3 regions of the Moritella sp. 28 genome follow, and region 2 is predicted to be linked to each of the others. Evidence: predicted binding sites of a transcription regulator. Region 2 holds the regulator's gene; each other region holds the start of a gene.
What was found. Region 2 encodes NrdR, which represses ribonucleotide reductase genes. Its sites were predicted from a motif close to AAACACNANATNTNGTGTTT; they were not measured.
Positions count from the first base shown of each region.

Region 1: the regulator NrdR is predicted to act here: its motif matches at 2,692-2,711, upstream of nrdD (anaerobic ribonucleoside-triphosphate reductase).
Region 3: the regulator NrdR is predicted to act here: its motif matches at 5,171-5,190, upstream of nrdA (class 1a ribonucleoside-diphosphate reductase subunit alpha).

Region 1 covers NZ_CP056121.1:3,562,603-3,570,148, forward strand. The annotation lists gene HWV02_RS15725 (FAD:protein FMN transferase) at 1-174, opposite strand, end outside; gene HWV02_RS15730 (DUF3570 domain-containing protein) at 211-1,473, opposite strand; gene HWV02_RS15735 (DUF4266 domain-containing protein) at 1,464-1,676, opposite strand; gene HWV02_RS15740 (TlpA disulfide reductase family protein) at 1,718-2,233, opposite strand; tRNA gene HWV02_RS15745 (tRNA-Ser) at 2,382-2,472, opposite strand; gene nrdD (anaerobic ribonucleoside-triphosphate reductase) at 2,778-4,913, shown strand; gene nrdG (anaerobic ribonucleoside-triphosphate reductase-activating protein) at 5,009-5,524, shown strand; gene HWV02_RS15760 (SDR family oxidoreductase) at 6,357-7,546, shown strand, end outside.
Region 2 covers NZ_CP056121.1:735,355-742,900, reverse strand. The annotation lists gene thiL (thiamine-phosphate kinase) at 1-350, opposite strand, end outside; gene nusB (transcription antitermination factor NusB) at 531-953, opposite strand; gene ribE (6,7-dimethyl-8-ribityllumazine synthase) at 950-1,435, opposite strand; gene ribBA (bifunctional 3,4-dihydroxy-2-butanone-4-phosphate synthase/GTP cyclohydrolase II) at 1,568-2,677, opposite strand; gene HWV02_RS03405 (riboflavin synthase) at 2,726-3,391, opposite strand; gene ribD (bifunctional diaminohydroxyphosphoribosylaminopyrimidine deaminase/5-amino-6-(5-phosphoribosylamino)uracil reductase RibD) at 3,391-4,740, opposite strand; gene nrdR (transcriptional regulator NrdR) at 4,712-5,161, opposite strand; gene HWV02_RS03390 (DUF4124 domain-containing protein) at 5,336-6,706, opposite strand; gene HWV02_RS03385 (hypothetical protein) at 6,979-7,272, opposite strand.
Region 3 covers NZ_CP056121.1:2,083,822-2,091,367, forward strand. The annotation lists gene HWV02_RS09250 (peptide synthetase) at 1-176, shown strand, start outside; gene HWV02_RS09255 (DUF692 family multinuclear iron-containing protein) at 214-1,056, opposite strand; gene yfaE (class I ribonucleotide reductase maintenance protein YfaE) at 1,333-1,608, opposite strand; gene nrdB (class Ia ribonucleoside-diphosphate reductase subunit beta) at 1,608-2,738, opposite strand; gene nrdA (class 1a ribonucleoside-diphosphate reductase subunit alpha) at 2,830-5,103, opposite strand; gene ubiG (bifunctional 2-polyprenyl-6-hydroxyphenol methylase/3-demethylubiquinol 3-O-methyltransferase UbiG) at 5,698-6,396, opposite strand; gene gyrA (DNA topoisomerase (ATP-hydrolyzing) subunit A) at 6,646-7,546, shown strand, end outside.

The sequences.
Region 1 (7,546 bases), 2.3 Mb from region 2:
AAGGTTGTCCGCTTGAGCTTCATCGAGGTTATCTAATAAGATCTGACAAGGACTGGCCATGACGGTGAATTCACCGAGCCAATAACCTGCTTTTCGTTTTAAGGTAAAGGCTTTTTTTGAAGTATCGCCTTGCTGTAAAGCGCTGCCTTTGTTTAATAGATCGTCTTTTTTCAAACCTTATACCTGCTCATATAAACATTAAAAACGGTATTAAAAACGATAGAAGCTCTGCAGCATGATGGCACTTTTATCTGGATAAATATCTAATCCCGCCATACCAGCTCCTTTCGCCAACGAATCATCACCCGATACCTGAGTAAGATAATATTCAAGACGCACACTGAACTCATTACCCGCAATAGGTAAACCGTATTTAAGCCCGACGGTATAAGTTTGTAACTCACCCAAGCGATAATCAGCAGTCATATATTCCGGAGCTGGCTGGCCTTCATCAAGATAGACACGATAAAAATCGGCCGCTTGTTGGCAATAATAACGGAGATGTGGCTCAATAAAATGTTGGTTTGAAAGTTGAACTCGCCATTTACTGTCAATCGTATGTGAGGTTATTCCCCAGTCATCCCAAAAATAACGATAACTAACATCAAGCACTTGGCCAGATGGCTGTATATTGTATTTAGTACGCCAAAATAAACTTTGCTTAGTGCGCTGATCGGGGCGATTTTCATAAACATAATCATTCGCCCACCCATTACTGTCAACCACCGACAAGATTTTAAAGGGGTCAGTTTGATAACCATTCACATCACTAATCGAATAGTTTAATTGCATCAATGTTTGACGATCAATCACTTGCGTTAAACCAAATAGAAAATCAAGGGTTTGCTTGGTATCAGAGTCCGTTAAACGGTTGTTAGGATCATCAACCGAAACACCTGGATCTGGGATGCCGCCTTCTGGTTCAATAGTATCGTAGGCATAAGAAAAACCGAGAGATGCAGTGGTATTACGATTATTAAAATCACGCGCCAGCGCACTATTGATCGACAAGGCAAGGTAATCATATTCTTTAGACAGGTATGCTCCGCCAGAATACAACCAAAGACGACTTAACTGCTGTTGGTATTGGGTACTCAGTGCAACCCGCGTATCATGAAAAGTATCATCAATCGATGTATCGCTTGCAGCCGTAATATAACTGCCATTACCTGACGGACGGGTAAATGTTTGCGCTTTATTTTGTGTAACCGCGCCATTAGGTGAAGCGCCAGTAAGTACATCAATAATGCCTTTAAGATTAATACTGCGCTCGTCATCAATTTGCTTAGTGAGGGAAAGTGCTCCCTCATAGGCTTGCACTTGATGATCACTCTCAGCATAAATCAACAGACCTGCATCAACATCCCAACTGCCTAATTCTGACGGCTGAGCTGTCACAGGCGCAGCAAGTGCACAGCTGGCAGCTGCTAACGTTATCGAAATATTGGTGAAGGTTTTTCCTTTTAGTTGCATCCACAGCCCCCACCAGCAAAATTACCGCCACCGCTAGAGCCTTCTTTACTAAAATAAGTGTGGTCGTCAAACCCTATTTCCATCGGGTTATCTGCAAGCTGCATTTCTGGTTTCGCTAACAAGTCTCGTTCCCAAGGTGTAACGCCGAGTGAGGAGCAAGCAGTTAAACTCAATACACTAGCCAATAATAAAATCCGTCTCATAAGGCATCTCCACAACTAATTAACTCCAGTAACAGCTAGGTCTAAGGTAATAGCGACAAGATCTCAGCTTCGTATTTATCCAACTCCGCCAATCTAAAGCCGATATGCTTATACACAATTTCGCCCTTCTTATTAAGTATAAACGAATTAGGCAATCCCATTATTTCATACTGCTCAGCGACAACACCTTGCGGATCAAATGCGATAGTTAATTTGTTTGGATAACGTTGCAAAAATTTGGTCGCTAAAATAGATTCTTGATCCATATTAATCGCAATCACTACAAAGCCTTTTTCACCGTACTTTTCAACCATTTCTTCCATCCACGGAAATGAACGAATACAGGGCGTACACCAGGATGCCCAAAAATCAACTAATACTACCTTTCCGCGGTAGTCTTCAAGGTTCACTTGGGTATTATTGATACCAGGTAATACAAATGTCGGCGCTTGGCTAACCTTATTTTCAGCAAAAATGGTCGTGGAAAAAAGTAAACTAGTAACAACAGATACGGCAATAAAAAAAGAACGAATTCGATTATAGATACATGGATTCATAAGCTTAGATCCCAAGAAGATGAGTAAGTGTGCGGCTATAGTAATGAAGTTAGCAGAGGATTAGTGAAAAAAATGTCGAAAATGGGATATAAAAAAACGCTAACCGACTACTTTTAACGAGTAATCGATTAGCGTTCTCTTGAATGGATGGCGGAGGAGGAGAGATTTGAACTCTCGAGGAGCTATTAACCCCTGCTGGTTTTCAAGACCAGTGCATTCGGCCACTCTGCCACCCCTCCGCAGCAATGGAGCAGATATTAGAATAAGCTCCCGGACTTGTAAAGCTTTTTATCTCATCACTATATCACTGCTCACTTTACGTTTAAATATCGCTTAAAAAGCAACTTACAAGTAAAACCAGTTTGTTTATTGATCGACAATACAGTCCTGATAAATCCAAGTGAAGCCTTAATAATTTTTGATCTAAATCAATACAAAAAAAGTAAACTTAAAGCCTAATGCACTACATATTGTGTCTAATGTTTAAAATTAACCCACATATAGTGTGGGTGTATAATGTCATTGTTTATTTAAGGAGTATTTTGTGGATCTATTTGTCATTAAACGAGATGGTTGTCGTGTGCCTTTTAACATTCAATGCATACAAAACGCCATTTTCGCAGCGGCTAAATCAGTGCAACAAGAAAGTCGTCATTATGCGGCAGAAATGGCGAATAAGGTTCATCAAATACTGATCCAACAAGATGTATCCAGTGAACATGCAATCGAAATCCATACGATTCAAAACACCGTTGAAGATGTGTTGATGCAAGAAAGCAACAAACTCATTGCCCGCGCTTATATCGAGTATCGTCATCAGCGCGATATTGCCCGTGAAACGCAAAGCATTCTGACCAATGAGATCAAAGGGCTTATTGAGCAAAGTAACGAATCACTGCTTAATGAAAATGCCAATAAAGATAGCAAAGTGATCCCTACTCAGCGCGATTTACTGGCGGGAATTGTCGCGAAACATTATGCCAAGCAGCATATCTTGCCACGCGATATTGTCCATGCGCATGAGTCTGGCGATATTCATTATCATGATCTTGATTACGCCCCTTTTTTCCCAATGTTTAACTGTATGCTGATCGACCTTGATGGCATGTTAACGCATGGCTTTAAAATGGGTAACGCTGAGATTGAAACACCTAAATCCATTACTACGGCAACGGCAGTCACCGCACAGATTATTGCACAAGTGGCTAGCCATATTTATGGTGGTACCACAATCAACCGTATTGATGAGATTTTAGCGCCATATGTCACCGCAAGTTTTAACAAAAACACAATTTTAGCTGAAGAGTGGGCGATCCCTAATAAAGAAGAGTTTGCTCGTTCACGCACTGAAAAAGAATGTTACGATGCATTCCAGTCGTTAGAATACGAAGTAAATACCTTACATACAGCTAACGGGCAAACACCTTTTGTGACTTTTGGTTTTGGTTTAGGTACAAGTTGGGAAGCTCGCTTGATCCAACAGTCAATCCTTAAAAACCGTATTGCGGGTTTAGGCAAGAATCATAAAACCGCTGTTTTTCCAAAACTGGTCTTTGCGATCAAAGATGGTTTAAACCATAAATCTGCCGATGAAAACTACGATATTAAGCAGCTTGCGCTTGAGTGTGCAAGTAAACGTATGTATCCAGATATTTTAAATTACGACCAAGTAGTCAAAGTGACAGGTTCATTTAAGACACCTATGGGTTGCCGTAGTTTCTTAGGAAACTATGAAGAGCAAGGTGAATTAGTACATGAAGGCCGTAATAACTTAGGTGTTGTCAGCCTTAATTTACCGCGTATCGCCATTCAAGCAAGCGGTGATGAATCGCGATTCTATCAATTACTCGATGAACGCTTAATCCTATGTAAACGCGCGCTGGAAACTCGTATATCTCGCCTTAAAGGTGTCAAAGCGCGTGTTGCGCCAATCTTGTATATGGAAGGAGCTTGCGGTGTTCGTCTGCAAGAAAATGATGACGTATTAGAAATTTTCAAACATGGTCGTGCATCTATTTCTTTAGGCTACATAGGTTTACACGAAGCAATCAATGCACTATTTGGCAATCAAACACACCCTTTTGATAGTAAAACATTGCAACAGAAATCCATTGCCATGCTTACCCATATGAAAGCTATTACAGAGCTGTGGACAGCTGAAACTGGTTACGCATTTAGTTTGTATGCAACACCGAGTGAAAATCTGTGTAGCCGTTTTGCTAAATTAGACAAAATCACCTTTGGTAATATCACGGATGTGACAGATAAAGGTTATTATACTAATAGCTTCCATCTGGATGTAGAAAAACAAGTTAATCCATACGACAAAATAGATTTTGAGATGCCCTATCCTGCTATTAGTAGTGGTGGTTTTATCTGCTACGGTGAATACCCGAATATGCAGCACAACATTGAGGCATTAGAAAACGTTTGGGATTACAGCTATTCACGCGTTCCTTATTACGGTACTAATACACCTATTGATGAATGTTACGAGTGTGACTATACCGGTGAGTTCGAATGTACCAGTAGAGGGTTCACCTGCCCTAAATGCGGAAATAACGATATTGCAAAGGTATCTGTTACCCGTCGCGTATGTGGTTATTTAGGCAGTCCAGATGCACGTCCTTTTAATGAAGGTAAACAGGAAGAAGTAAAACGCCGCGTTAAACATTTATAAATCATTCAATTTTTATAACACATTTATATAAAACCATATTCAGATTAATTAACTAGCTAGCCAATTGCTTATTGGCTAGCGTTTAAGGAGTAAAGATGCACTACTCTCAATATTTTGACCTTGATGTCATCAATGGCCCAGGTACAAGGGTCTCCTTATTTGTCAGTGGTTGTGAACACCAATGCAAAGGCTGCTATAACCAATCGACCTGGTCTCCACGCAATGGTTCCCCATTCGACCAAGAGATAGAAGACAAGATAATTAATGATTTGAATGATACACGAATACGCCGTCGAGGATTAAGCTTAAGCGGTGGTGATCCCCTCTATCCAGCAAACTTAGAAACTATATTGAAACTTGTAAAAAGGGTTAAAAGAGAATGTGTTGGGAAAGATATATGGCTATGGACTGGTTACACGATCGAGCAATTAACTGCACAACAAAAGGCCGTCGTTCATTATATTGATTACCTTATCGATGGTAAATTCGAACAACAACAAATCGATCCGGCATTAAAGTTTCGAGGTAGCCGAAATCAACGCATTATCGCGATCAGTAAAAGTGAGAAAATTGGTGAGTTTGAATACTCTATCGCCGAACCCCAAGATTAATTGACTATGATTAAATCAATCACGCCAAGATGATACCGCTATCAACACCAAAGTTGCTATTTTAAAATTATAAATTGTAAAAAGGTCAAATTCAGAATTTAATACTTTTGAGATAGATATGGACTATGGAATAAATATTCTAATACTAAAGTCATACTATACGATATTACTTAATTAGTAATATCTATTGAAAGGTCAAAATCCCTCACCAAAACAAGTCACCTAAAACTATTTTTATTTGACTTAAGTCACATTAAAATCATTAATAATTAGGTCGGAAACAGTTAACTTTTATAACATTTAGCACAAAAGTATTAGTGTCAAAGTAAACCAATCTACCTACAAATGAACACACCACAACACCTCCCACCTAATACACTGATAGTTAACGACTTTAAATAATCACGTTCAAATTTACGCTAATACTCCACCACCAAATAATAGCTAGCAATAATATTTAGAATATACCATCCAAAACAATCATCATTTTTAATTTTACACGTCAATACTTGTCAATAACATCTAAGAAAGTAAACTTTTACGTTGTAAAAACGAATCATAATTACAATTGAAAAAAAAGAGTATTTACACTAAACGTTAATATTTAGTTAACAGAACTTACCAACACGAAAACCTAACAATGCGTCATAAAATACTGACAAGTTGTTGTTAGAAAAGTTAAATATCCAGTTACGTTAAGGGCACATCATTGACATTTATTTTCAAATCGATGATATTACTACTACATAAGTGATACACACTCATTGCTATAAAACCGAAAAGTCGTTTTTATTTAACAAAAAGCAAACACAGTTTAATTGAGGATAATGGAATGAAATACTTAGTTACCGGTGGTACAGGATTTATTGGTCGATTCTTAATTGAACGTCTAGTAGAAAGAGAAGATGCGTTAGTTTATGTATTAACTCGCCAAGGCTCAGAGCACAAGTTCAATGCATTAAAGGATCGAGTGCATAAAAGTGTTAAAAGTCGTATCAAAATGGTTACTGGTGATATCACTAAAGCGAATTTAGGGATTGATGAGCAATGGTTAGCAGAGCACACAGACCAAATTGATAATGTTTACCACCTTGCTGCAATCTACGACATGAAGGCCGATGCCGAATCACAAGAAACTGCGAATGTTGTAGGTACACGCAACGCTGTTGAAGCATCTGTAAATATGAAGGCAAAAAGCTTTCATCATGTAAGTTCTATTGCTGCAGCGGGCTTGTTCAATGGTACTTTCTACGAAGATATGTTTGAAGAAGCTGAAAATATGGAGAATCCGTATCTTCGCACCAAACATGTTTCTGAAAAAGTAGTTCGTGATGAATGTTCAATTCCTTTCCGTATTTATCGTCCAGGAATGGTTGTTGGTCACTCTAAAACAGGTGAAATCGATAAAGTAGATGGCCCATACTATTTCTTCAAACTATTGAAAAAGATCCGTGAGACAATTCCAACATGGATGCCAATGATCGGTGTTGAAGGCCGTCGTCTGAACATTGTCCCTGTCGACTATGTTGCAGATGCAATTGACTACATTAGTCACAAGGAAGAAGTGCACAGTAACTGCTTCCACCTTGTAGATCCAAAACCATTTAAAGTGGGTGAAGTACTTAATATCTTCGCTACAGCAGGTAACGCACCAAAAACGGCATTCCGAATTGATTCTAGAATCGCTAATTTCTTACCGGCTTCAGTTCGTCAAGCAATCACCCATTTACCAGCAGTAAAACAGCTTACTGAAGGGGTATTAAATGACCTTGGCATTCCAAAAGACGTATTGAACTTCCTTAACTACCCAACAAGCTTCGATGACCGTGAAACAGCACGTGCTCTAGAAGGTTCTAATATCAAAGTGCCTCGCTTAGACGCATACGCACCTGCGGTATGGGATTATTGGGAGCGTAACCTAAATGATGACCTAGTCAATGACATGACCCTGAAAGGTAATGTGAGTGGTAAAACAATTGTCATCACAGGTGCAAGCTCTGGTATTGGTGAAGCAACGGCATT
Region 2 (7,546 bases):
CTCACACCATAACGATGTAATTGTTGATGTAAACAATCACTGAAAACCGTTAACCACTCACAATCATAATTTGGTAAAGTGAGCGCCAATGAAGCCCACGCAGGTTGCCCCCCCATCGCGGCAATATCACTGATGTTCACTGCAACCAGTTTGTGCGCCACATCCGCAGGGTTCGCATCGCAAAGAAAATGAATACCACTGACCATGGTATCTGTGGTCACGACTAACTGTTTGCCCGCTGGCACAGACAAGATCGCACAATCATCACCGATTCCAGTGATCACATCGTCACGTGAAACCGATTTATTCGTAAAATATTGTCCAATTAAATCAAACTCGCCTGTCGCCATAGTACTGCTGTATCCATTATGATACCCAAGCGGCTTGGGTATAGGTTGCAATTAATCTTGTTATTGTACTTTTAATTAAGGCCTAATTGTATTTTTAATTAATGTCTAGAGTGTGAATTTTAGGCATAAAAAAAGCCAGCAACCTGTGCTAGCTTTTTTGCATTGAAGAAAATAATTTAATTATTTTTTCAAACGTAATTGCAATTTACTTACAATTTTATCTAATACGCCGTTAACGAATTTGTGGCTATCTTCAGCACCAAAATCTTTCGCTAATTCGATAGATTCATTGATCACAACTTTATAAGGTACATCTTGACGCTTTAGTAGCTCAAATGTAGAAAGACGTAAAATCGCTTTCTCAACCAAGTCTAAATCATCCATAGGACGAGATAGGAATGGGCTCATCAACTCATCAAGTTCAGCATGATTTAAGCTTACGCCTAATACCAATTCACGGAAGTAAACTGCATCAGTGTCACTAAAATCTTGATCTGTTACAAATTGGTGTTCAATATTTGCAACAGTTTCTTGCGTCATTTGCCATTGATAAATTGCTTGTGTGGCAAACTGACGTGCCTTACTACGTTCCGAAGGTTTCATTTTTTCTCCAATAATACATCAACTTGATGCAAAACATTCACCATTTCAAGTGCACTTAGAGCAGCCTCCGACCCTTTATTACCAGCCTTGGTACCAGCACGCTCAATTGCTTGCTCAATTGTATCTGTTGTTAACACACCAAATGCAACAGGAACATCATAGTCCATTGCAACTTGAGCAAGACCTTTATTACATTCGCCAGCTACGAATTCAAAATGTGGTGTACCACCACGAATTACCGTACCTAAAGCAATAATTGCATCAAACTGTTTTGTCGCAGCTACACGCTGAGTAACAAGCGGTAATTCTACAGCGCCAGGAACACGCACAATAGTGATGTTGTCTTCGCTAACTTGGCCAAAACGTTTTAGTGAATCGACAGCACCCGCTAACAAACTTTCATTGATGAAGCTGTTAAAACGAGAGATTACAATTGCAATTTTTGCTTCTGGAGCAGGAACATTTCCTTCGATAACTTTCATGTGTACAAATCCTATATCACGGCGCGTAATTTTACGGCCAATTTTAATTATTATGAATCGGCTGACGAAAGGGCTCGGATTGTACCAAGCTTTCGCCAGCAAGCAAACTTATTCTACGCCTATCTCTAAAACTTATTTAGAGATATATTCGACAACTTCTAGGCCAAAGCCAGATAGTGAATGGTAACGTTTGTCTGAGCTTAATAGCTTCATCTTAGACACGCCCATATCAGCTAAAATTTGAGAGCCTACACCGACACGGCGTGAAGTACCCTGCCATTTTGCTTTTGGCTGTGTTTCGCCTTTATCTTCTTGAGCAAACTGTTTCACTTTTTCAATGATATCGTTAGAGTTTTCTTCATTGCCTAAGATAACCATTACACCACCATCACGACCGATACGTGCCATCGCATCCGCTAATGACCATGAGATTTGACTCGCACGGTCGGTATGCAAAATATCTGTCATGGTATTTTGTACATGCACACGTACTAATGTTGGCTGTTGGGCAACAACATCACCTTTACGTAGTGCATAGTGAACTTGATTATCAATAGTGTCACGGTAAGTCACTAAATCAAAATCACCGTGTTCGGTTGGTAGTTTACATTCCGCGACACGTTCAATGGTGGTTTCATTACTGTTACGGTACTCAATTAAATCAGCCACAGTGCCCAATTTAAGGCCGTGTTTTTCTGCGAAGATTTCTAGATCAGGACGACGCGCCATTTCACCGTCATCTTTTAGGATCTCAACAATAACACCAGCAGGCTCACAACCAGCTAGACGTGCAAGGTCACAACCCGCTTCAGTATGACCTGCACGTGTTAGTACACCGCCGTCTTGTGCTGCAAGTGGGAAAATATGCCCTGGCATAACAATATCAGCCGGTTTCGCATCGCCAGCAACCGCAGATAATACAGTGACCGCACGGTCAGTAGCAGAGATACCAGTAGTCACGCCTTCAGCCGCTTCAATCGACACTGTGAAATTAGTTGAGAATTGTGCCGTATTATCTTGAACCATCAGAGGTAATTGCAGTTTTTCTACACGCGCTTTGGTTAACGTTAGACAAATTAAACCGCGACCGTGTGTCGCCATAAAGTTAATCGCTTCTGGCGTTACTTTGTCAGCGGCCATGATCAGATCACCTTCATTCTCGCGATCTTCATCATCCATCAAGATAACCATTTTACCTTGGCGGATGTCTTCAATAATATCTTCAATACGACTTAGTGCCATGCTCATAGCCCTTTTATAACAATTAAAAACTGATCGTGAATAGATGTTTTACTTTAAAAACCCATTACTCGCAAGAAAATCCATAGTGATGCCCTGCTCAGGAGTACTTGATTCAGCGGCTTTATCACCTAGCATGATGCGTTCTAAATAACGGGCAATAACATCTACTTCTAGGTTAACTTTACGACCGACTACATAACTTTCTATCGTTGTTTCTAATGCAGTATGCGGTACGATCGTCAATTTGAATTTAGCGCCGTCAATTTCATTAATAGTTAAACTGATACCATCAATTGTAATTGAGCCTTTTTCAGCGATATAACGGGCTAATTCGTTCGGTGCTTGTAACCAATACTCAGTCGCACGACCAAGTTTACTGATCTTAACAATCTCAGCAACACCATCGACATGACCACTGACTAAGTGACCACCAAGACGCGTGCTTAAAGTTAACGCTTTTTCTAAGTTTACCTTATCACCAATACGGTAATGCGCAAAACCAGAGCGTTTAATCGTTTCTAATGACACATCTGCGCGGTAACCATTGCCGAGTAATTCAACAACAGTAAGGCATACGCCATTCGTCGCGATACTATCACCGAGTTTTACGTCACTTAAATCAAGATCACCACTATCAACAGTGATGCTCACATCGGCCCCTTTTGGGGTTAAACCAGTGAGTGTACCCACGGTTTCAATAATTCCTGTAAACATTAGTATTCCGGTTTTGCTGTAATTCGAAGATCGTCCCCGATCTGCGTGATATCGGTAAAGCTAAATGTAGGCACTTGCGCCATTTCAGTTAGCTCGCTTAATACTGCGAGTCCTCTGGCACTATCACCCATGAGTTTAGGTGCCAGATAAATAATTATCTCATCCACCAGCTTATTTTCAAGTAATGCGCCAGCCAGTGTCGCGCCTGCTTCAACCCACAGGTCATTAATATCCTGCTGGGCTAATACGGTCATTAACTGTTTTAGATCTATGTTATGGTGACTATCTTGCTCAATTTCAATTCGCGATACCGATTCATTCACTAATAACTGCTCGACAGCTGGATTTTCAGTCGCACCATTGACTATATTTTTAACACCATTAACTAATAGTATCTGACCGGGCTGTGAAAATAGCTTCAACTCACTATTTATTTTAGCAAGGTGTGTATCTAGTCGCCGATGATTATCCAGTACCACTCGTATTGGCTGACGTAGCTGTGGTTCTAATAACTCATCATGAGACAAAGACTTGTCTACTTGAATTAGTGGCTTATCTGTTTTAATTCGTGGATAGTCGGCTTGGCTTGCACCTAACTCACTATAACGCACATTAAGTGAAGCATCGTCCATAATAACCGTGCTGGCCGTCGATAAAATTGCACTGGCTTGTGCGCGGTATACTTGCACATCAGACCGTGCAGCAGGACCGGTGATCCATTTGCTCTCACCGTTTTTCAATGCTGTACGTCCGTCTAAGCTTGCCGCCATTTTTAAACGCACAAACGGACGTTGTTCCTGCATCCGTAAGATAAAACCAGGATTCAACGCATGCGCTTGCGTTGATAATAAACCGATCCGTACTTTAATGCCCGCCGCGATAAGGATCGCAATGCCATTACCTGCTACTTTCGGATTGGGATCGACCATAGCAATAACGACTTCATTTACGTTCGCATTAACCAAGGCTGCTGCGCAAGGGGGGGTACGACCATAATGACTACATGGTTCAAGCGTCACATAACAAGTGGCCCCCTGGGCATCATCACCTGCGATATTTAAAGCATGGATTTCAGCGTGAGCCTCGCCCGCACGTAAATGAAAACCTTCACCGATGACTTTGCCAGCTTTAACAAGCACACAGCCAACATTTGGATTCGGTGCCGTGGTAAAACGGCCTTTTTGTGCAAGTGCGAGCGCACGTTGCATATGCAAATGGTCAGTATCATTGAACTGACTAATGGATACAATTTCTTCCAATAGTAGATCTAGCTCGGCACGTGATTTGTTTGGCATAATCAATGAGGACTCAGATAACGGATTATTTGTCGAGCTTGGCGATTTCTTCATTAAATTCTTTTACATCTTCAAAAGAACGATAAACAGAAGCGAACCGTACATAAGCAACTTTATCGAGCTTTTTCAATACGTCCATCACCAGTTCACCCAAAAAGCTTGATTCGATTTCACGCTCACCAGTAGCTCTTAAACTCGATTTTATTTGATTAATACCAAGTTCAATCTGCTCTGCGGCAACCGGACGTTTTTCTAGCGCACGATAAATACCATTAACGAGTTTATCTTCGTTAAAAGGTTCACGTGTATCATCCGTTTTAATGATACGTGGCATCACTAATTCTGCAGTTTCAAAGGTAGTAAAACGTTCATGACATTTCGCACACTCACGGCGGCGACGCACCTGATGGCCTTCAGCCACAAGACGAGAATCGATAACTTTAGTTTCAGTCGCAGAACAAAATGGACAGAACATAAACAATCCTATTGAATAATATTATTCTGAGTCTATCGTTAAATAGCAGGCGGGTACAGAAAAGTGAAGGTAATTTCGTGGAATTAATAAATAAGTTAACAGATTGTTGAATAATCAGTCGGTTTTCAATCACTCTTTTAATGAGATAAAAACCGACCAATATTTTAGGATTGCTTATTCTGCACTGCGATTTACGTCATTGACAAACTGACTTGATACATCAATACCTTGTCTATCGAGTTGGCTCATTCCGGCCCGTGATAAGGGTAAGCGCGCATTGTGATTATAGCTTAGTCGACTTAACATTAACGCGGAATTAACCTGTTTTTCTGAAGGTTGTTTCACGTCATTCGATTTATGATCCCGACTGCTTATTTCACTTTCGATCGCTTTAATTTGATCTGCGCTCTGCGTTAATTCTTTATTTTTCTCTGCCGCGCGGCCCTCTCCCTTCGCACGAGTAACCGACTCAGACTTAGCCAATTCAGCCACTGGGGTAATATCAGAACCAAGTTTCGCTCGGAATAACTTTTTATTAATCTCAGCTAAGAATTGATTCTGCATTTGTTCAGGTGTGACCTGCAACTTGTTATTACGACTTGATTCACTTTTGCTCACGACGAACACTGGTTCATCAATTGTTAGTTCTTTATCATTACGGTTTAACTTTTTGTTAATACCCGCTAAAAATATATTACTCGCTTTTGATTTTTTCTTGCGCTTAATCTTCGCTATCGAACGAGATTCTACAACAGGTGATAATGTATCAATTTGATCAACTAATGGTTCATCAACGGCAACCATAACTGAAGACACCACACTAGCGTCGACAGGCTCTAAGGTATATGTTGGTGCTGGAGACTTAAGTAAAGGTTTAGCATTAACAACGACGATAGGCCCAGAACTTGGAGATACTTGAACAATTTCCGGTACATGTTGACGCTTTAATTTGTGCTGAATTTCAGCTAGGAATCTACTATGCTGTTGCTTTGCTTCAGTATTTTCAACAACGGTTGAATTTTTCGCTGTTGTGGATGCAAACTGTGTCGATGCAATTGCCTGTACATCATTGGTTTTTATCACTGCAGTACCATAAACACGCTTATGGACCCCTGCCATGAAGCTATTTCTAGGTAATTTATTCTTCGGTTTTATATGATGGTCTTCAATAATATTATTGGCCACAACAAGCAATTTTTCTTTTTCAAGCGCTTCTTTTTTCGCAATAGCGAGTGCACGTTGCTGCGCTTGCTGACGTAAAAGCTGTTGTTCAATTAAGACCAACTGAGGGTCAGTGCGCGTCAGAACCTTTTCAACTTGGCGTTCGACGTTCGCATGAGCAATAATATCTTCAAGCCCATCCAATAAGTTACTATTTTGGGTGGCTGATAAATCGTTTACGATATCATTCATTTCGACTGGCTTACGACTAGCGCGACTCTGTGCCGCATTTTTTTCCACAATCTGACGTGGAAACTGACTATAATGCATTGCACCATCGGTATCGCGCCAACTATATACTTTAGCAAATGTAGAATAGCTCATTGAACCACATACTAACGCTAATATTAACCGCTTATAATTTCTTATTGAATTCAGCATCATCCTTTATACCTCACTCTATTTATCGCCAAATTTGAGAATGCTATCTCAAGTGTTTATTCAGCTATTTATGTCACTATTCATCTATAACCACCGAACCGAACCGAACCGAACCGAAAACAAATGTTGCAAATATGTTAACATTTACAAGTGTAATTTAAAACTCCCTCATTCATTTTAATCTCGTAGGCTTCACAATTAAGAGATAAGAAATACTAACTACAATTAAATATAAGTGTATTCAATATGCGGTTAGCATCAGAGTAACGATTAGTTAGCTCTGCATTTTTACCATACTTACCACAATGTTCCTGCGCCATATCAACCACCTCTATCGTCTCAAATTGACCGAGTTGATATTCATAAGAAGCACCGTTTTCAGTTTTAGTTAATACATCAACTGAGCTACAGCCAATCATCGCAACAGCAAATGCTGCAATGCTTATCCTTTTACATATTTGCTCGGGTGTTTTTTTTACTGCATTTTTTAATAGAGGTTTATTCATCATATTTCCCATCCTTGGTCTATGAAACTGGATTAACCTGTTCGCTAACTGGCGCTCTATGACAGCTGATCATATGATCCTGAATCAATAATAAAGCATGGAAATAGTATGATTTAAGGTATTAGCTGGTATTGGAGGTGATAAGGGTATAAATGTTTAGGTATAAAAAAACCGTAAATGACACTTAAACCTTGATTCAAGTTAAGTGTCATTTACGGTTAACAAATTAATCGAATGTTTATAGACCCTGAGGTCTACACACCCAATTATTTGTGTA
Region 3 (7,546 bases), 1.3 Mb from region 2:
CAACCGCGCTATTTTTAGCGTTAGCGGGTAATAAAGAGGGGGTTGAAGTTATTTTGCGTATACCACATCAACTAAGCAGTAATGGCCGTTCTGAGCATGCGTTATCACAAATATGTCATGGTATTTGTTATGGGCATGAACATGGTTTATACCGGGGGGCATCCGGTGGTTTTTAGATTATTTTTGCGATTGTGATTTTGAGAACCTATTTGATTAACATGTATTTTTAAAACGCTGTGATTTCAATATCATTTTTTGAGCTGTATGTGCTTCATGCAGTAATTCATTGAGCTGTGGGATATTAGTATCCCATTCAATAAGGGTCGGGATTGTGTTGCAATGCTGCAAATAATACTCAAATAGCTGCCATACTTCGGGCGTTACCTTTTGGCTATGTTCTTGGTCGAAGGTTATGTGGTTATTCTTTAATTGTTTATTGCTACCAGATAGGTGGATCTCGCTGACAATACTGCTTGGTATTGACGTTAAGTAATCATAAGGGTTGAATTCGAGCTGATGACTACTAATATGAACATTATTAATATCGAGCAGTATTTTACAGTTTGTAGCGGCTTGTAGTTCAGTCAAAAAGACGGCTTCTGTCAGGGTATTATTTTTATATTGGCAATAACAGGCCGGATTTTCGATTGCAATTGTTTGACCTAGAATGTGTTGTACTTGTTCAACCCGTCGGATCACACGCTTGAGGTTTTCTTCTGTGTAGGGAATGGCTAGTGTATCACTATAATGCTGCCCAGCAATGGAGCTCCAGCCCAAGTGTTCTGATACTCGAAATGGCTTATAACGGTCAACCAGTTTTTTAATATTATGAATGTGGATAGTATCAAGTAGCTCATTGGAAGAGAGCGCTAAACCAATACCGTGTAAGCTGATGGGGTAGCGATCACAGGCTTTATCCAGGTAATACGTAGCTTCTGAGTTTATCTCGAAGTGATTCTCACTGTGTACTTCTACCCAGCCAATATCGACTTGGCTATTAGTGAGTTTCTCATAATGTGCAGGACGCATGCCGATCCCAACTAAATCATCTAACATAAAGTTGTCCTATTTTAAAGCCGTGGTACTTATACGTTATTGAAGTGCTTATACGCTATTGAAGTTTTTATACGTTATTGAAAGGAGTATGGGTAAGGTTTACTCGTTTTGCAAAGTAAATCACATTCTATATCGTAAGCTATTGAGAGTTGGATTTTGTGAGATGACAAAATGGATGTTGGATCACAATATGAACAAGCCTTAACATAGTGAATATTGTTAAGGCTTGTTATTTTACGGGGGTTAATACACGTTACTTAATTAATCATAAGTATATTATGCTGAAACCGTTATTGTTGCGATGACGGCAAGTGTTATGTCACTATCTGCTTTACAGCAACAGGGTAATATCGATCCCGCTGCAACCGCTGCAAGTGGTTCGGTTGTATAAGTAACCGTGCCACTTGAGAGCGTAGTGCGGCAAGCGCCACAATAGCCTTGACGGCACTGGTATTCAATTTGATGTCCAGTACGCTCAAGCGTATCAAGCAGGGAGCTATCTTGTGTTGAAACTTGATAGCGTCCTGAATCAGTTGTCAGCGTAATCGACATTATAGAACGAATGTACCTATGTCTGCGTGGTTGATTTCGGCGTTAATTTGACCAACTAAGTATGAGCTGATTTCAGACTCTTGTGGTGCAACTTGTACGTTATCAGACACTAACCAAGCATTGATCCACGGTAGTGGGTTACTTTTCACTTCAAATGCCGTTGGTAAGCCTACTGCTGCCATACGTGTATTGGTGATGTATTCGATGTAATCAGCAAGAATATCTTTATTCAAACCAATCATTGAACCATCTTTGAACAGATATTCTGCCCAGTCTTTTTCTTGTTGTGCTGCATCAGTAAAGATTTTCAGTGTTTCTTGGAAACATTCAATTGAGATCTCTTGCATCTCTGGATCGTCTTTACCGTCAGCCATCAAGTTTAGAATGTGCTGTGTACTGGTTAAATGCAATGCTTCATCACGGGCAATAAGCTTGATGATTTTAGCGTTACCTTCCATTAATTCACGTTCAGCAAACGCGAAAGAACATGCAAAACTAACATAGAAACGGATTGCTTCAAGCACGTTTACCGATACCATTGCTAGGTATAGCTTTTTCTTCACAGCACGTTGGTTAACAACAACTTTTTCACCGTTAATAACGTGTGTGCCTTCACCAAGTAGGTGTAGCTGCTGAGTCGCATGGATTAAGTCATCGTAATAACCTGCAATGTCTTTAGCACGCTTTAGAATTTCTTCATTGGCAACGATATCATCGAATACTTCTGATGGGTCATTCACGATATTACGAATAATGTGCGTGTATGAACGTGAGTGAATTGTTTCACTGAATGACCAGGTTTCAATCCATGTTTCTAGTTCTGGCAATGAAACCAATGGTAAAAAAGCAACGTTAGGTGAACGGCCTTGAATACTGTCTAATAATGTTTGGTATTTCAGATTACTGATGAAAATGTGTTTTTCATGATCAGGTAATTGCTGATAATCAATACGGTCCTTACTTACATCAACTTCTTCTGGGCGCCAAAAAAATGACAACTGACGTTCAATTAATTTTTCAAAAATTTCATGTTTTTGTTGGTCAAAACGGGCAACGTTAACAGGCTGGCCGAAAAACATTGGTTCTTTTAATTGATCATTTTTAGTTTGGCAAAAAGTAGTGTAACTCATTGGTCATCTCTATTTTATACATTAAATTGGCAGCCTAAGCTGCCAAATGAAAGGGCGTAGGTTTTTATATTGGTGTATGTAATTAGATTGTTTAGATCTTACATGCGCCGCCTTCACAGCCCTCGTCTTCTTTAACTACATCTACGTCTGATGCACCGTCACGTGTGTTATGGTAGTAAAGCGTCTTTAAGCCGTACTTATACGCTAACATCAGGTCCGTTAACAGCGTTGTCATCGGTACTTTTTGCCCCGGGAAACGTTGTGGATCATAGTTAGTGTTAGATGAAATCGCTTGGTCTACGAATTTCTGCATTAAACCAACAAGTTGTAAGTAACCCGTGTTATTTGGGATGTTCCAAAGTAGTTCGTAGTTATCACGCAGATTCTCGTAATCAGGTACCACTTGTTTCAAGATACCGTCTTTACTTGCTTTAATACTGATTAAACCACGTGGTGGCTCAATACCATTTGTCGCATTTGAAATCTGGCTTGATGTTTCTGATGGCATCAATGCTGTTAGTGTTGAGTTACGTAAGCCGTGTTCTTTAATTTCGCTACGTAATGTTTCCCAATCTAGGTGTAACTCTTCATCACAAATTTCATCTAACGCTGACTTATACGTATCAATTGGTAAGATACCTTGTGCGTAAGTTGTTTCGTTAAATGCTAAACACGGACCTTGTTCTTTCGACAGGTTCATTGACGCTTTTAATAGGTAGAATTGAATTGCTTCAAATGTCTTATGCGTTAGGTTGTTTGCGCTACCGTCTGAGTATTTAACACCGTTTTTCGCTAGGTAGTATGCGTAGTTAATCACACCTATACCTAATGAACGACGCGCCATTGTTGACTTTTCAGCCGCAGGCATAGGATAGTCTTGGTAATCAAGTAAGCTATCTAGTGCGCGAACTGCAAGGTCTGCAAGGTTTTCTAATTCACTTAGGTCTTTAATTGCACCAAGGTTGAACGCTGATAATGTACATAGCGCAATTTCACCACTTTCATCACCAGGGTGTTGCATTGGTTTTGTTGGTAATGCAATTTCAAGACATAAGTTACTTTGTCTTACAGGCGCAACCGCTGGGTTGAACGGGCTGTGTGTATTACAGTGATCTACATGTTGAATGTAGATACGACCAGTACTTGCACGCTCTTGCATTACTAAAGCAAACAGTTCGCTGGCTTTAATTGTTTGCTTACGAATTGATGGGTCTTGTTCATAAAGTGTGTACAGACGCTCAAATTCATCCTGATCTTGGAAGAATGCATCATACAAACCATCAACATCTGATGGGCTGAATAAGCTAATGTCTTTGTTATCAATTAAGCGTTGGTACATTAAACGGTTAATTTGCACGCCATAGTCAAGGTGACGCACACGGTTTTCTTCAACACCACGGTTGTTCTTAAGTACTAATAGTGATTCAACCTCTAAGTGCCATAATGGATAGAATAATGTTGCTGCACCACCACGTACGCCGCCTTGTGAGCAAGATTTAACAGCTGTCTGGAAGTGCTTGTAGAATGGGATACAACCAGTGTGGAATGCTTCACCACCACGGATTGAGCTACCTAGGGCACGAATACGACCTGCATTGATACCGATACCAGCACGTTGCGATACATATTTAACAATAGAGTTAGATACTGCATTGATAGAATCTAGGCTATCGTCACACTCAATCAGTACACACGAACTGAATTGACGAGTAGGGGTACGAACACCCGCCATGATTGGTGTCGGTAGTGAAATTTTAAACGTTGACGTTGCTTCGTAGAAACGACGAATGTAGTCCATACGAACAGATTTATCATAAGTCGCGAATAAACTCGCTGCCACTAAGATATATAGAAATTGTGGGCTTTCGAAGATGTCACCAGAAATACGGTTTTGTAGTAGGTATTTACCTTCTAACTGCTTAATTGCACCATAAGAGAAGTTCATGTCACGCCAGTGATCAACTAACTCATCCATTTCTGCGAATTCTTCCGCGGTGTAATCTGCAAGTAGGTGTGCATCATAGCGAAGCGCATCAACATTGAGTTTTACGTGCTCATAAAGCGCAGGTGGTTCAAATTGACCGTATGCTTTCTTGCGTAGGTGGAAGACGGCTAAACGCGCAGACAGATATTGGTAATCTGGTGCTTCTTCACTAATTAAATCAGCTGCAGCTTTGATCATGGTCTCATGTATATCTTCAGTACGTATGCCGTCATAAAACTGGATGTGAGATTTTAACTCAACCAGTGAAACAGATACATTATTCAACCCTTTGGCTGCCCATTTGATCACGCGGTGGATCTTTTCAAGATCGATCGTTTCTTGCTTACCGCTGCGTTTTGTAACTAGTAAATTCTTATTCATTTAGCTGACTGACCTTAAAACAATGTTAAGAACATTTCCACCAACACTAGTATTGATATTCTTGTTAATACACAAGATGTAGTGTTGTCCTGTATTTATGCATACAAGATAGTGTGATAATCGTGTTTTGGCAAGTAGCACTAAACTGAACAACATGTGGATAATTTAGTGAGTTAGTGGCGACTTTCATTCTGGCCTCAGTGATCAATTACGGTTAGCAAAAATCAACAGTAAAAGTGAAAAAAAAAAGAAAAAAAAGTGTTGCCAAGGTTGTGAGGAGATCCTCAATAATTTTGATTATATTTACAGCTAATTCGATTATAAAACTACCACGCAAGTACTAATTTATTATTTTTTGAGCTGGCTGTTATTACAAACAATACCGTCATTTTATACGCAGTAAGTTTCATATTACCTATAAAGTAGATAACTTTGTTTGCGCGTGTTGATTAGAGTAGGCCCAGTTATTTGGGTTAAATGACTGTAAATGGCTATATAGAGGTAGTGAATTTAAAGCAGGAAAAAAGGTGTTGAGTTATTTACCTAACAGCAAAGGCGCTGTTAGGTAAAAGGAGAATTATATTAATTGTTACATTAATCGATAAGCTGTGTGTGTAGCATATAGTTAACGTCAACATTCTCGCCTAGCTTGAACTGGTCTACTAATGGAATGTAATGCAGGCCAGTCATGTGGTGACAGAATAGACCCGATTGATCAACCCAATGTAATAGCTCTGATGGACGAATAAATTTCTTATGGTCATGGGTCCCGTTAGGCATCATTTTTAAGACTTTCTCAGCACCAACAATCATAAACAAATACGATTTTAAATTACGATTGATTGTCGAGAAGAATACATGGCCACCTGGTTTTACAAGACGCATGCAAGCGTTAATCACAGAACCAGGGTCAGGCACGTGTTCTAGCATTTCCATACAAGTGATCACATCAAAGCTGTTTGGTTGCTCTTCAGCTAACTCTTCAATTAATACTTGACGGTATTCAACTTCAGTACCAGATTCAAGCGCATGCAATTTTGCCACATTGAGGGGTTCTTTACCCATATCAACACCCAGCGCTTTTGCACCACGGCGAGCCATGCTCTCAGTTAAGATCCCGCCGCCACAGCCAACATCAAGAACTCTCTTGCCAAATAAGCCGCCACAGCGCTCATCAATGTAATCTAAGCGTAATGGATTGATTTGATGTAATGGCTTGAAGTCACCAGCTGGATCCCACCAACGACTGGCCATGGCTTCAAATTTAGCGATTTCCTGTTTATCTACATTCATACAATGTCTTCTTGATACGTTAATAAGGTGAAAAGTAATAAGGTGAAACATAAAAATATGGGCATAGTATATAACGAGAAAACGATTTCAGAAGTATTATTTATAGATGAGTGAATAAATAGCTAATAAAATTGTATTCAAGTGAGTTAATTTTCTTATATATTGTATTTGCTGGTAAATATTATGCTAGAATGCTTTCTCTAAAAAATATAATAGAAAGCACTTTAAAACTTAGGGGTAAAGGCTTATATGAGTAATTTAGCCACAGAAATCACACCTATCAATATTGAAGAAGAATTAAAAAATTCCTATTTAGATTACGCTATGAGCGTTATTGTTGGTCGTGCTCTTCCTGATGTTCGCGATGGTTTGAAGCCAGTTCATCGCCGCGTTTTATTCGCGATGAACGAATTGAAGAATGATTGGAACAAACCATATAAAAAATCAGCACGTGTTGTTGGTGACGTAATCGGTAAATATCACCCACACGGTGATACAGCTGTTTATGACACTATTGTACGTATGGCGCAGCCTTTCTCTTTGCGCTACATGCTTGTTGATGGTCAAGGTAACTTCGGTTCTGTTGACGGTGATTCTGCAGCCGCAATGCGTTATACCGAAATCAGAATGTCAAAAATCGCGCATGAATTACTTGCTGATTTAGACAAGGAAACGGTAGATTTCGTACCTAACTATGATGGTACTGAATTTATTCCGGAAGTTATGCCTACACGTATCCCTAACCTATTGGTTAATGGTTCGTCAGGTATTGCCGTGGGTATGGCAACGAATATCCCACCTCATAATTTAAATGAGGTTATCAATGGTTGTTTAGCATTAATTCAAAATCCAGACCTAAGTCTTGAAGAATTAATGGAATACATTCCAGGCCCAGATTTCCCAACGAACGGTATCATTAATGGCAAAGCGGGCATTGAGCAAGCTTACCGTACTGGTCGTGGTAAAGTTCATATCCGAGCTCGCGCCGATATTGAAACCAATGACCGTGGTCGTGAAACGATTGTTGTTCATGAACTACCGTACCAAGTAAACAAAGCACGTTTGATTGAACGTATTGCTGAGTTTGTAAAAGATAAGAAAATTGAAGGCATCAGTGCCCTACGCGATGAATCTGATAAAGATGGTATGC